2 regions of the Brevundimonas fontaquae genome follow, and region 2 is predicted to be linked to the other one. Evidence: predicted binding sites of a transcription regulator. Region 2 holds the regulator's gene; the other holds the start of a gene.
The links. The regulator HrcA, encoded in region 2, represses chaperone genes, less so after heat shock. The targets are predictions, from matches to a motif close to GTTAGCANTCNNNNNNNNNGANTGCTAAC.
Positions count from the first base shown of each region.

Region 1 (6,772 bases), 350 kb from region 2:
TGGTCGACGGAAACCTCGCCCTCGAACGGACAGCCCCAGACGCAGGAGATCATGGCCGACAGCGACGGCGCGCCCTCACTGGCCTCGGCGTTGTGGCGGCGGGCGACGATCTCGCCCAGCATGGCCAGTTGATCCTTCACCGCCAGGCCCTGGTTCTTCAGGCCGAAGCCGTCGGTGGCCGCGACCGAGACATTGACCTCGTCCACCCCGGTCGCCAGCGCCCGGTCATAGCCCTTGCCGTTTAACACCAGGCCGATGCGGCTGCGCCCCGCTTCATGCGGCAGGGCGGCCATGACCTCCTCGGCGCCGGCCATCTGCGGCACGTATTTGGGATGGACGAAGGAGACGGCCTCGATCCGCTTCGCCCCCGCCTGCTCGAGCCGCCGCACCAGATCGGCGCGGACGGCGGGCTCAAGCACCACCTTTTCGTTCTGCAGCCCATCGCGCGGCCCGACTTCGACGATCTGGATGAAGCGGCCCATCACTCGACTCCCACTGGGGCGGCGCCGTTACCGTTCCCGTTTCGGGGCGGCGGCGCATAGACGGTCAGGCTGACCGGATCGCCTGCCGAATAGTTGTAGCCGTTGACCGTCCCGACCGCGCGACCGGACACGCCCAGACGCGCCGCAGCTGCACGGAAGGCGTCGGCGTCGCGTCCCTCGACGATGGCGGGCCGCCCCTCGGCCAGGGCCTCAGCCGCGCCCTGGGCGTCGGTCAGATCGGTGTCGCGCCCGGTCAGGAAGACGAAGCTGGGTTCATGGAAGCCGGTGATCGCCACCGGCCCCGGCGTGCGCCCCTGACGCGGGTGCAGGTCGGCCGCCTCCAGCGCCTTTTCCAGCTGGGGCGCGATGGCCAGGGGCCGCAGCTGGCGGATCGTGCCCGACAGGGCCGCGTGCGCCACGATCCCGAAGGCCAGCGAGGCGACCAGCGCTGCGACCGGCGCGCGGTTCAGCAGCAGGAAGCCCCCCATCGCCCCCGCCGCCAGCGCCATGACCACCGTCAGCGCCGCCCAGGTCTGGGCCGTCGAGGTGCCATAGACGGTCAGTCCATAAACGGTGATGCCGATGATCAGCAGGGCCGCGAACGCGCCCAGGACCGCCCCGGTGATGCGCGAAACCTTGCCGATGGGTTGGGCCAGGGCGGCGGCCGCCAACAGGGCCAGCGCCCCAAAGGTCGGCAGGGTGTAGTGCCACAGCTTGGTCGGCGCCAGTTCGAACATCAGCCAGCCAGGCACCAGCCAGCAGACCAGGAACCGGATCGCCGGCTCGGCCCGCCGGCTCCAGCCCGTCGAGACGGCCGCGGGCAACAGCAGGGTCGAGGGGAAGAACAGCAGGGGCGCCAGCAGCAGATACATGCCGGGGAAGCCCGAATGGCTCTCATGCGCGCCGGCGATCTTGGGCGCCAGGTCCCCGCCGATGGCCTCGCGCCAGAAACCGCCGTCGGTGGCGATGGTGATGGCGATCGCCCATGGTCCGACCATCAGGGCGACCAGCGGCAGGCCCCAACCCCAGCCGAGGCGATACAGCCATTTGATGTTCCGATCCCAGATCGACAGGGCGATGATCGCCAGGGCCACGACCAGGAACCCGATCGGTCCCTTGATCAGGATCGAAAGCCCGATCCCGATCCAGAACAGCAGCTTGTGCGGCCGGATCGGTCGTTCGCCCGCCTTCGTCGCCATATAGATGCGCGCCAGCGCCGCCATGGCCAGGGTGGTCGCGCCGCACAGCATGGCGTCGGTCTTGGCGATCCCGGCCTCGGTCGAAAGCAGGAAGGTCGCCCCCATGATGGCTCCGCCGAAGAAGCCGACCCGGCCGCCCAGCATGGCCGAGCCGGCCCAGGCCACGGCCCAGGCCGCCAGCATGGCGCCCAGCAGGGAGGGGATGCGATAGGGCGCGATTTCACGGTCCTCGACATCCGAGGTCAGACCCGCGGCGAGCGCCTGCATCCAGTAGATGCCGACCGGCTTCTTCCAGCGCGGCTCGTCCTGATAGCGGATGTCGACATAGTCGCCGCTTTCCAGCATCTGGGACGTCGCCTGGGCGAACCGGCTCTCGTCGCGATCCAGCGGCGGCAGCAGCAGCAGTCCCGGCAGGCCGGCGATCAACGTCAGCAGAGCCGCGAGAACCGGCCCGCGCCAGCCGGCGATGCGGCCATCCAGATCGAAAGTCTTCATTCCAGACTCCTTACACGGCGACCACGCCTGCGTCAGCCGTCTCCCCTAAGCTCTCGTTATCCTCTATGGAGCGCCGATGACCCCCGAAACGCCCGAAATCTCCGTCGTCGTTCCCGTCCATGACGAGGCGGGCGCCGCCGTGCCCCTGGCGCGCGAGATCGCCGCCGCCTTCGCCGGCCGTTCGTACGAGATGATCTTCGTGGACGATGCGTCCAGGGACGCGACCTTGGCCGAGCTGAAGGCCGCCATGGCCGAACTGCCGGCGCTCCGCGTGCTGGCTCACGGGACCAATGCGGGCCAGAGCCGCGCGGTCCGCACCGGCGTCCTGGCCGCGCGCGCGCCGGTCGTGGTGACGATGGACGGCGACGGCCAAAACCCGCCCGCCGATGCGCCTCGCCTGGTCGATGCGCTTCTGTCCGCCCCCGGCGACGTGGGCCTGGTCGGCGGCCGTCGCGCCAAGCGTCAGGACACCGAGGCCAAACGCCAGGCCTCGATCTGGGCCAACCGCATCCGCCGCAAACTGCTGGGTGACGACGCCGACGACACCGGCTGCGGGCTGAAGGCCTTCCGCCGCGACGTCTTCCTGCGCCTCCCCTACTTCGATCACATCCACCGCTACCTGCCGGCGCTGATGATCCGCGAGGGGTTCAAGAACCAGTATCTCGACGTGGACCACCGCCACCGCGAGGTCGGTCGGTCGAAATACACCAATTGGGGCCGACTGCGGGCGTCGGTCTCGGACCTCTTGGGCGTCATGTGGTTGAAGACACGGTCCCGTAAGCCGGGCGCGATTTCGGAGTTCTAGAACGCTGTCTCCTCCCCACCTCGTGGGGAGGTGGCGCGATGCCTCTTGCCGTCGTGACGGAGGGGTTATCTCTGCGTGCAGCAGATCGCTGTCGGGACTTCAAGAGCCTCCACCACGCTACGCGCGGTCCCCCTCCCCGCTTCGCAGCGAGGATACGCAAACAAAAAGGGCGGGACCTTGCGGCCCCGCCCTTCTGCATTTCAGCGTCGGTCAGCTTGGACTTAGAAGTCCATGCCGCCCATGCCGCCCATGCCGCCCATGTCGGGGGCCGAGGCGCCGCCCGACTTCTTGGGGGCGTCGGCGACGGCGGCTTCCGTCGTGATCAGGATGCCGGCCACCGAAGCGGCGTCTTGCAGGGCCGTGCGGACAACCTTGGCCGGGTCGATGACGCCCATCTGCACCAGGTCGCCGTACTCTTCGGTCTGGGCGTTGAAGCCGAACGAAGCGTCGCCGTTTTCCAGCACCTTGCCGACCACGATCGAGCCTTCGACGCCGGAGTTTTCAGCGATCTGACGGATCGGAGCCTGCAGGGCGCGACGGATGATCGCGATGCCGGCGTTCTGGTCGGCATTGTCGCCCTTGACGTCGGCCAGGATCTTGGAGGCCTTCAGCAGGGCGATGCCGCCGCCCGGAACGATGCCTTCGTCAGCCGCGGCGCGCGTGGCGTTCAGGGCGTCGTCGACGCGGTCCTTCTTTTCCTTCACTTCGACTTCGGTCGAACCGCCGACGCGGAGAACCGCGACGCCGCCGGCCAGCTTGGCCAGACGTTCCTGCAGCTTTTCCTTGTCGTAGTCGGAGGTGGTGTCTTCGATCTGGCGCTTGATCTGGGCCACGCGGGCTTCGATCTCGTCCTTGCCGCCGACGCCTTCGACGATGGTGGTGTCGTCCTTGGTGATGGTGACCTTCTTGGCCTTGCCGAGCATGTCGATGGTGACGCTCTCAAGCTTGATGCCCAGGTCTTCCGAGATGACCTGGCCGCCCGTCAGGATGGCGATGTCTTCCAGCATGGCCTTGCGGCGATCGCCGAAGCCCGGAGCCTTGACGGCGGCGACGCGCAGGCCGCCACGCAGCTTGTTGACGACCAGGGTCGCCAGGGCTTCGCCTTCAATGTCCTCGGCGATGATCAGCAGCGGACGGCCCGACTGCACCACGGCTTCCAGGATCGGCAGCATGGCTTGCAGCGAAGTCAGCTTCTTCTCGAACAGCAGGATGAGCGGCTCTTCGAGTTGGGCCTCCATCTTGTCGGCGTTGGTGATGAAGTAAGGCGACAGGTAGCCGCGGTCGAACTGCATGCCTTCGACGACGTCGACGGTGGTGTCGGCGGTCTTGGCTTCCTCGACGGTGATGACGCCCTCGTTGCCGACCTTGGCCATCGCCTGGGCGATCAGCTCACCGATTTCCGAGTCGCCGTTGGCCGATATGGTGCCGACCTGGGCGATTTCCGAGTTGTTCGAAACGGGCTTGGAGTTCGACTTGATCTCTTCCAGCACCAGGCCGACGGCCTTGTCGATGCCGCGCTTCAGATCCATCGGGTTCATGCCGGCGGCGACGGCCTTCAGGCCCTCTTGCACGATGGCCTGAGCCAGAACGGTTGCGGTGGTGGTGCCGTCGCCCGCCTTGTCGTTCGTCTTCGAAGCGACTTCGCGGATCATCTGGGCGCCCATGTTCTCGAAGGCGTCTTCCAGCTCGATCTCTTTGGCGACCGACACGCCGTCCTTGGTCGAGCGCGGAGCGCCGAAGGACTTCTGGATCACGACGTTGCGGCCCTTGGGACCCAGCGTCACCTTGACGGCGTTGGCGAGCACGTTGACGCCGCGCAGCATCTTGTCGCGCGCGTCGGTGTTGAAGTGTACGATTTTAGCGGCCATGCGGGCAGCTCCTATCTATATGGATTGATTGAAGAACGTCGGACGTCGGGTGCTTAGGACAGCACGCCCAGGACGTCGGATTCCTTCATGATGATCAGGTCTTCGCCGTCGATCTTCACTTCCGTGCCGGACCACTTGCCGAACAGGATGCGGTCGCCGGCCTTCAACTCCAGAGCATTGACCTTGCCAGTGTCGTCGCGGGCGCCAGGGCCGACGGAAACGACTTCGCCTTCCTGCGGCTTTTCCTTGGCGGTGTCGGGGATGATGATGCCACCCTTGGTCTTGGATTCTTCTTCAACGCGCTTGACCAGCACGCGGTCGCCGAGCGGACGGAACGCCATCGGACTTCTCCCTGTAAAACCCCCGGATCGGGGCGTTTTTGAAACGGTGTGCGGCGCTCTCGCGATCGCCGTTTTGGCAGCCGACCAGCGAGAGTGCTAACGCGAGCGGGAGTTAGGCAGAGGCAGGGTCATCGTCAAGCGGCGGCGGTGGATCGCCGCGCGAATTCTCTGTGACAAATGAACCGAAAATGAATGCCGACCTCCGGGGTCGTTCAAACTGGGAGCGATAGAACGGCCTCAACGCTGGATGCCTTCCCGCCCCGGAAACGCAGATCGGCACAGAACGAAGGAGACCGAAATGTCCAAGCTGCTGAAGATCACTGCGGTCGCCGCCGCCCCCGTCGTGGCCCTGAGCCTGATGGCCGCCCCGGCCTCGGCCCAGTCGCGCGATCGCGACAATACCAGCCGCAACGCCCTCATCGGCGCGGCTGTCGGCGGCTTGGCCGGCGCCCTCTACGGCAACGGGGACGGTCGCTACATCGCCGGCGGCGCCTTGGCCGGTGCGGCCGTCGGAGCCGTAGCCTCCTCGAACCGCGGCTCGGGCTGCGAATATTACCGCGGCGGCCAATGCTACCGTAACCAGGGTCACTGGGAGCGCGAGCACGGTATCGACCGCAGCCGCTCCGGCTACGACTACCGCTACGACGGCCGCCGTTACGACTCGCGCTATGATCGCCGTTATGATCGCGGTTACGGCAATCGCTACGATCGTCGCTGGTAAGCGGCGAGAGTCTGCAAAAGGAAAGGCCCGACCGCCCGGTCGGGCCTTTTTCGCATTAGCCCATCAGGCGTTTCATCAGCGCCGACGTGGACGGATCGAGGTCCGTCGTCGGGCCGCCCGCGTCCACGTCCTTCAGGATCGCCTTGGCCAGCACCTTGCCCAGTTCGACGCCCCATTGGTCGAAGCTGTTGATGTCCCAGATTACGCCCTCGACGAAGGTCTTGTGCTCATACAGGGCCAGCAGCGCGCCCAGGCTTTCGGGCGTCAGCCGCTCCATGACGATGGCCGTCGACGGACGGTTGCCGGTGAAGGTGCGGTGGGACGCCAGACGCGTCGCCTCTTCCTCCGACAATCCTTGCGCCAACCCTTCGGCCTTGGCCGCCTCGGTCGTCTTGCCCAGCATCAGGGCTTGGCCCTGGGCCAGGGCGTTAGACCACAAAGGCGCTTCTGGGGGCGACTCGGGCGCGTCCGCATGAGTCTTGGCCACGATCACGAACTCGGCCGGCACGGTCTGCGGCCCTTGGTGGATCTGCTGGAAGAAGGCGTGCTGACCGTTCGTGCCCGGCTCACCGAACACGACGGGGCAGGTCTGGCGCGTCACAGGGGTTCCGTCGCGATGCACCCGCTTGCCGTTCGACTCCATCTCCAGCTGTTGCAGGAAGGACGGCAGGCGGCGCAGGGCGTGGGCGTAGGGGGCGACGGTGCGGGCGGGCCGGTTCAGGCCATCGACGTTGAACACCTGCGCCAGGGCCAGCAGGATCGGCGCGTTCCGCTCCAGCGGGGCCGACACGAAGTGGTCGTCCATCGCGGCGGCGCCCGCCAGCATCCGTTCGAACACGTCCCAGCCCAGGGCGATGCCGC
Region 1 covers NZ_CP070968.1:149,147-155,918, forward strand. The annotation lists gene JX001_RS00750 (hydroxymethylglutaryl-CoA lyase) at 1-482, opposite strand, end outside; gene JX001_RS00755 (ArnT family glycosyltransferase) at 482-2,176, opposite strand; gene JX001_RS00760 (glycosyltransferase family 2 protein) at 2,253-2,981, shown strand; gene groL (chaperonin GroEL) at 3,203-4,849, opposite strand; gene groES (co-chaperone GroES) at 4,903-5,190, opposite strand; gene JX001_RS00775 (YMGG-like glycine zipper-containing protein) at 5,489-5,911, shown strand; gene pgi (glucose-6-phosphate isomerase) at 5,967-6,772, opposite strand, start outside.
Region 1: the regulator HrcA is predicted to act here: its motif matches at 5,263-5,291, upstream of groES (co-chaperone GroES).

Region 2 (6,772 bases):
TTATGGGCGCGGTCTGCTGGACATGGCCGGCGCGTTCAGACCGGTCGGAACGACCTCGACGCCGATGGCGGACGGAAGCTCCATCGTCAGCATCAGCGAACCGGGCAACTTCGTCGGCGCGGCGTTCGGGGACGCTTTCGGCCGACAGACGGCGCTGAACACGGTGCTCTACGACGCCTACGATCGGATGTTCGCCGTCCAACTGGGCGGCGCCTATCCGACTGCGCCGAGCCGATCCTATCAGGCGGCGCCGTTCGAGCAGAACACGACGGCGACAACCAGCCTGGCTCTGCCGGACGGCGGGCGGTTGAACCTGATCGCGGCCCAGCCCAGCGCGCGACCTGACCCGATCGCGCCTCGTCACGATCTGTATGATGCGCCCTGGATGGGGGATGAGCCGCGTCAGGAGGCGATGCTTGACGTCTCCACAGGCCGTATGAACTTTTCGGTCTGGCAAGGAAAGGGCGGGGCGACATCGCCGTTCAACGGTGCGGCGGGCGACGCTTTCGCCGCCCTGGCCCAGGCCGATCGCGCCGTCCGCGGATCCATGCGGTTCGGCCCGGTGACGGTCTCGGGCGAGAGCGGCGGCGGCGATCGCCGGATGCCGCTGCGTCGCGTGGAGCAGGACGCCTCAACCTATAGCCGCGCGGCGATCGGATGGCGCGGAGCGGAGGGCGGTGTGTCGTTCAGCGTCGGCGCTCTCGATGAACGTCTCGGGCCCTTGGGCGCCTTCCTGCCGGGCGGGTCTGACTTCGCCCTGCCATCACGGACCAGCTTCTATGCCCTGGGCGGCGATTGGACCCTACGGCCGGGCCTGCGCCTGATCGGGGAGGCGGGGATGGGGTCGACCCGGATCGAGGGTCGGTTCCTGTCGATGGATCAGGCGGCGATCAGTTCGAACTGGCGGCTGGGCCTGCTGACGGGCTGTTCGATGATCTGCGACCGGATCAGCTTCACCCTGGCTCAGCCGCTCAGGATCGAGCGCGGAACCTTCTCGGCCATGCTGGCGGACGTGCCGGTCGAATATTTCGATCCGCTGACCTATTCGCGCCGCAGCTTCTCGGCGACGCCCAGCGGCCGCCAGATCGACTTCATCGTCGGCGGCGAACGTCGGCTGTGGGATGGGTCCAGCATGACACTGCAAGCGGTCGCCAGCCGCGAGCCGCGCCATGTCGCAGAAGCGCCGCCGGAGTTCGCCTTGATCGGAGCCTGGCGGCGTCAGTTCTGAGCGACGCCGCCTGACGACTGCGGATCAGGCCTTGCCGTCGAAGGTGTGAGTCTCGGCGGGGGGGGCGGCGCCATAGGGGTTCGGGGCTTGCGCTCCGGACCCCTTGGCGGCGACGACCACCATGGCGGGGCGGACGGTGCGGCCGAACAGTTCAAAACCGGACTGCATGGTCTGGATCACCGATCCGCCGGGCACGGTCTCGGACGGCTGTTCCATCATCGCCTGGTGCAGATGCGGGTTGAAGGTCTCGCCGGCCTCGGGCGCGACGCGCTTCAGGCCGTTGGCGTCGAAGGCTTGCAGCAGCGCCTTCTGCGTCAGCTCCAACCCGGTCACCAGACCAGCGGTCGCGCCCTCGGCGTCCTTGGGCGCAGCCATCAGGGCGCGTTCCAGATTGTCGGCGACGCTCAGCAGGTCCTTGGCGAAGCGCTGGATGGCGAAGGCGCGGGCGTCGTTCTGCTGCGTCTCCGAACGGCGCTTCAGATTCTCCATCTCGGCGGCGACGCGCAGGGCGCGGTCCTTCCATTCGTCACGCTCGGCGATCACGGCGTCCAGCGGCGCCAAATCGTCTGACGGATGGGCGTCCAGGCCGTGTTCGGCGTTGGTTTCGGCCATGTCGGCGTCCACGGCGTTTAGTTCGTCGTTAAGGGGCTTGTCGCTCACTTGTCGTTCCCGTCCAGCATCCGGCCCAGCACCCGGGCGGTATAGTCCACCAACGGAATGACACGGGCGTAGTTCAGTCTTGCGGGGCCTATCACGCCGATGGCGCCCAGAACCCGCTGTCGGCCGCTCATATAGGGCGCCGCGATCACGGCGGAACCCGAAAGTGAAAACAACCGTGTCTCCGCGCCGATGAAAATGCGCACCCCCTGCGCCGCATCGACGCCGTCCAGCAGGCCGATCAGCTGTTCCTTCTGCTCCAGATCATCGAAAAGGACGCGGACTCGCTCCAGATCGGCCAGGCCTTCCCGGTCCTGAAGGAGGTTGGCGCGACCCCGCACGATCAGGGCGCGCTCGCGATCCTGCCCGCCGGACCAGGCGGCGAATCCGTCCTCGACCAGGCGAGCGGCGGTCTGGTCCAGTTCACGCCGTGCGATTTCCAGCTCTTGCGTCATCTCGCGCCGGGCGTCGGCGAAGGGGCGGCCGCGCAGGCGGGCGTTCAGGAAGTTGGAGGCCTCGACCAGGGTCGAAGGCGTGACGCCGGCCGACAGGGTCATGATGCGGTTTTCGACCGTGCCGTCGTCAGCGACGATGACGGCCAGCGCCTGATCTCCGCCCAAGGCGACGAACTCGACATGTTTGACGCCGGAATCCCGCACCGGGCTTGAGACGACGCCCGCGCCGCCGGCCAGGCCCGACAGCAGGTTCGAGGCCTCATCCAGCGCCGCCTCGAAGTTCCGGCCGCGCCCGGCGAGCCGCCCGTCGATCTCGCGACGCTCTTCCTTGGTCAGGTCGCCGACTTCTAGCAGGCCGTCGACGAACAGGCGCAGGCCCGCGTGGGTGGGGATGCGCCCGGCCGAGGTGTGGGGCGCCGCCAGCAGGCCTGCAAGGGTCAGATCCTGCATGGTGTTGCGGATCGAGGCAGGCGACAGGGCAATGCCGCCCAGCGACAGCGTCCGCGACCCGACCGGCTCGCCGGTCTCCAGATAGCTTTCCACGATGCGACGGAAGATGTCGCGCGCCCGCGCATCCAGCCCCGCCAGACCCACGAGGGACTGGCCGGCGTCGAACGGCGGGTTTTTCGGGGCATACAGGCTCACGGTTTCAGGATAAGCACCGCCGCCACAGCTTCCAAGGTCAGACTTCCAAGGATCCCTCCCATGCGCCATTCGCAACGCACCGACGATCAACTGCGTCCCGTGACCATCGAGACCGGCGTCAACCGGTATGCTGAGGGCTCGTGCCTGATCACCTTCGGCAACACCAAGGTGCTGGTGACCGCCTCGATCGAGGACAAGGTGCCGGGCTGGATGCGCAACTCGGGTCAGGGTTGGGTGACGGCCGAATACGGCATGCTGCCGCGCGCCACCCACACGCGCGGCCGTCGTGAAGCCGCTGCCGGCAAACAGTCGGGCCGCACGCAAGAGATCCAGCGATTGATCGGTCGCTCCCTGCGCGCCGTGGTGGACCTGAAGGCGCTTGGCGAACGTCAGGTGCTGATCGACTGCGACGTCATCCAGGCCGACGGCGGCACCCGCACGGCGTCGATCACCGGCGCCTGGGTCGCCATGAGTCTGGCCCTGAACTATCTGCGCGACGAGGGCGTGCTGAAGGTCGATCCGATCACGGACCAGGTGGCGGCGGTGTCGTGCGGCGTCTGCGACGGCGTGCCGGTGCTGGATCTGGATTACGAAGAGGATTCCGAGGCCGAGGCGGATTCGAACTTTGTCCTGACCGGCTCGGGCCAGATCGTCGAGGTCCAAGCCACCGGCGAGAAACGCGGCTTCTCGCGCGCCGAGTTCGACCGGCTCTTCTCACTGGCCGAGATCGGCTGCACCGAACTGTTCGCCCTGCAGAAGGCGGCCCTGGCGGCGATGAAGCGATAAGGGGGTTTCACCTCGGGGCGCGGCCGGGCATCCTAACCGTCTCGGTTCTGATCGGAGATTAAGCCCATGCGTCGATCTCAATGGCTTTCGCTCGCCGCCTGCGCCGTGCTGGTCGCGGCATGTCAGCCTTCCGGATCGGGCGAGACGCCGGCTTCAGACAATGCGGCGTCGAACACCGCAGTGATCGACGCCGTTCCGCTGCAATCCGAAACCGCTGCGCCGGCTGAGGCGCCCAAACCGGCTGCGCCGACCAAGGAAACGCCCAAGCCCGCCGATGACCCTCAGGCCCGCATCCCTGAAGGACCGGACATGGCTCCGCAGCCCGTCCCGATCAGTGAAGTCCCCTGCCGCGAAGCCATCGGCGCCGCCGCCTCGGCCCGGCTGGTCGAGCGCTGCAGCCAGGTCAGCCCGGCGACCCGCCCGCCCTGCAACGCCGCCAACCCCTGCGACCTCATCCAGGGGGAGATCGACCGGTCCTGCAAACTGTGGGAACGCGACGGCGACCCGCCGGCGGCATGCAAGCCCTAGGCTGAGCGCACCGCGCCCGCCACATCGGCCACCACCCGCTTGACCAGCGCCTCGTCGTCGCCCTCGGCCATGACGCGGATCAGTTTTTCCGTGCCCGATGGCCGCACCAGCAGCCGTCCCTGACCGCTCAGGGCCGCTTCGGCCTCGGCGATGGCGGCCTTGACCGCGTCGGTCTCCAGCGGCTTGTCGGCGGAGAAGCGGACGTTCTCCAGCTTTTGCGGCACGGGCTCGAACTGACGAGCCAGTTCGCTCATCGGCTTGCCGGATTCGACCAGGACGGCCAGCACCTGCAGCGCCGCCATCAGGCCGTCGCCGGTCGTGGCGTGGTCGTGCAGGATGATGTGGCCCGACTGTTCGCCGCCGATGTTGAAGCCGCCTTCGCGCATCCTTTCCATGACATAGCGGTCGCCGACCTTGGTCCGCTCCAGCGTCAGGCCTTCGGACTTGAGTTTGCGCTCCAGCCCCAGGTTGGACATGACGGTTGCCACCACGCCGTCGCCGGTCAGGAGGCCGCGTCTGGCCCAGTCCAGCCCGACCAAGGCCATGATCTGATCGCCGTCCACGACCCGACCCGTCTCGTCGCAGATGATCAGTCGGTCGGCGTCGCCGTCCAGGGCGATGCCGATGTCGGCGCGGTAGCGTTTGACGGCATCGGCCAGGGTCGCGGGATGGGTCGAGCCGCACTCGGCGTTGATGTTTGTCCCGTTGGGGGTCACGCCCACGGGGAAGACCTCTGCGCCCAGTTCGAACAGGGTGGTGGGCGCGACCTTGTAGCCGGCGCCGTTGGCGCAATCGACGGCGATACGCAGCCCTTGCAGCGTCAACCGTTTGGGGAAGGCCTGTTTGGCGATCTCGATATAGCGGGCCTGGGCGTCGTCGATGCGTTTGACCCGGCCCAGCTTGTGCGACGGCGCCAGGCCCTGGTCGAGACCCTGGTCCATCATGGCCTCGATCTTCAGCTCGATCTCGTCCGACAGCTTGTAGCCGTCCGGCCCGAACAGCTTGATCCCGTTGTCGGCATAGTCGTTGTGCGAGGCCGAGATCATGACCCCCAGGTCGGCGCGCATCGACCGGGTCAGCATGGCCACGCCCGGCGTCGGCACGGGTCCGAAGGTGCGTACGTCCATTCCGACCGAAGCGAAACCGGCGACCAAGGCCGGCTCGATCGTATAGCCTGACAGGCGGGTGTCCTTGCCGATCACCACCAGATGGCGTCGATCATCGTCGGTGCGGAACAGTTTTCCGGCGGCCAGACCCACGCGCAGCGCGACCTCGGCCGTCATCGGATAGGTGTTGGCGCGGCCGCGAATGCCGTCGGTGCCGAAATATTTTCTGTCGCCCAAGGTGCGGTCCTTTGTTTCGGGTAACGTTCCGAAACCCCTTTTTTGATGCGGCCCGCCTTAAGATTGCATAGACGGCCGATGGGGCTTGATGTGTGGCTTAGCCCCGGATCGCCGTCAGTGCAAAGCGGCGCCCTTTTCCTGACTTCTCGGAGCCTTCGCTCATGTGCGGCATCATCGGCGTCACCGGCAATGGTCCTGTCGTTCCCCGGCTGATCGACAGCCTGAAACGGCTGGAGTACCGCGGCTATGATTCCGCAGGCGTCGCCGCCGTTGTGGACGGCTCGGTCGAGCGCCGCCGCGCCAAAGGAAAGATCCGCAATCTGGAAGCCGTCCTGGCCGAGGAGCCGATGACGGCGACGGTCGGCATCGGCCATACGCGCTGGGCCACGCACGGCGCGCCGACGACGGAGAACGCCCACCCGCACAAGGCCGGTCGCGTTACCCTGGTCCACAACGGCATCATCGAAAACTTCGCCGAGCTGAAGGCCGAGTTGGCGGCCGACGGCCATGTCTTCGAAAGCCAGACCGACACCGAGGTCATCGCCCACCTGCTGGATGCCGAACTGAACACGGGCCGCAGCCCCCTGGAGGCGTTCAAGACCACTCTGGATCGCCTGACCGGCGCCTATGCGCTGGCGGTGCTGATCGACGGGACGGACGACCTGATCCTGGGCGCGCGACGCGGCAGCCCCTTGGTGGTCGGCTGGGGCGAGGACGAAATGTATCTGGGCTCGGACGCGCTGGCCGTCGGTCCGTTCACGCAGAAGATTTCCTATCTGGAAGAGGGCGATTACGTCGCCATGACCAAGGCCGGCGCCCAGATGTTCGACGTGGCGGGCAAGCCGGTCGAACGCGCCATCGTCCAGGTCTCGGCCTCATCGGCCATGGTCGAGAAGGGCGAATATCGCCACTTCATGGAGAAGGAAATCCATGAACAGCCCGACAGCGTCCAGCACACCCTGTCGGAATATCTCGACCTGGTGACCGGCAAGGCCAAGACCAATCCCGTCGACTTCGCCGCCATCGACCGCATACAGATCGTCGCCTGCGGCACCGCCTTCTACGCCGGCCAGATCGGTCGTTATGCGTTCGAGAAGCTGGCCGGCCTGCCCTGCGACGTCGAGATCGCG
Region 2 covers NZ_CP070968.1:494,946-501,717, forward strand. The annotation lists gene JX001_RS02350 (S8 family peptidase) at 1-1,228, shown strand, start outside; gene grpE (nucleotide exchange factor GrpE) at 1,253-1,840, opposite strand; gene hrcA (heat-inducible transcriptional repressor HrcA) at 1,885-2,934, opposite strand; gene rph (ribonuclease PH) at 3,046-3,771, shown strand; gene JX001_RS02370 (hypothetical protein) at 3,838-4,299, shown strand; gene glmM (phosphoglucosamine mutase) at 4,296-5,642, opposite strand; gene glmS (glutamine--fructose-6-phosphate transaminase (isomerizing)) at 5,804-6,772, shown strand, end outside.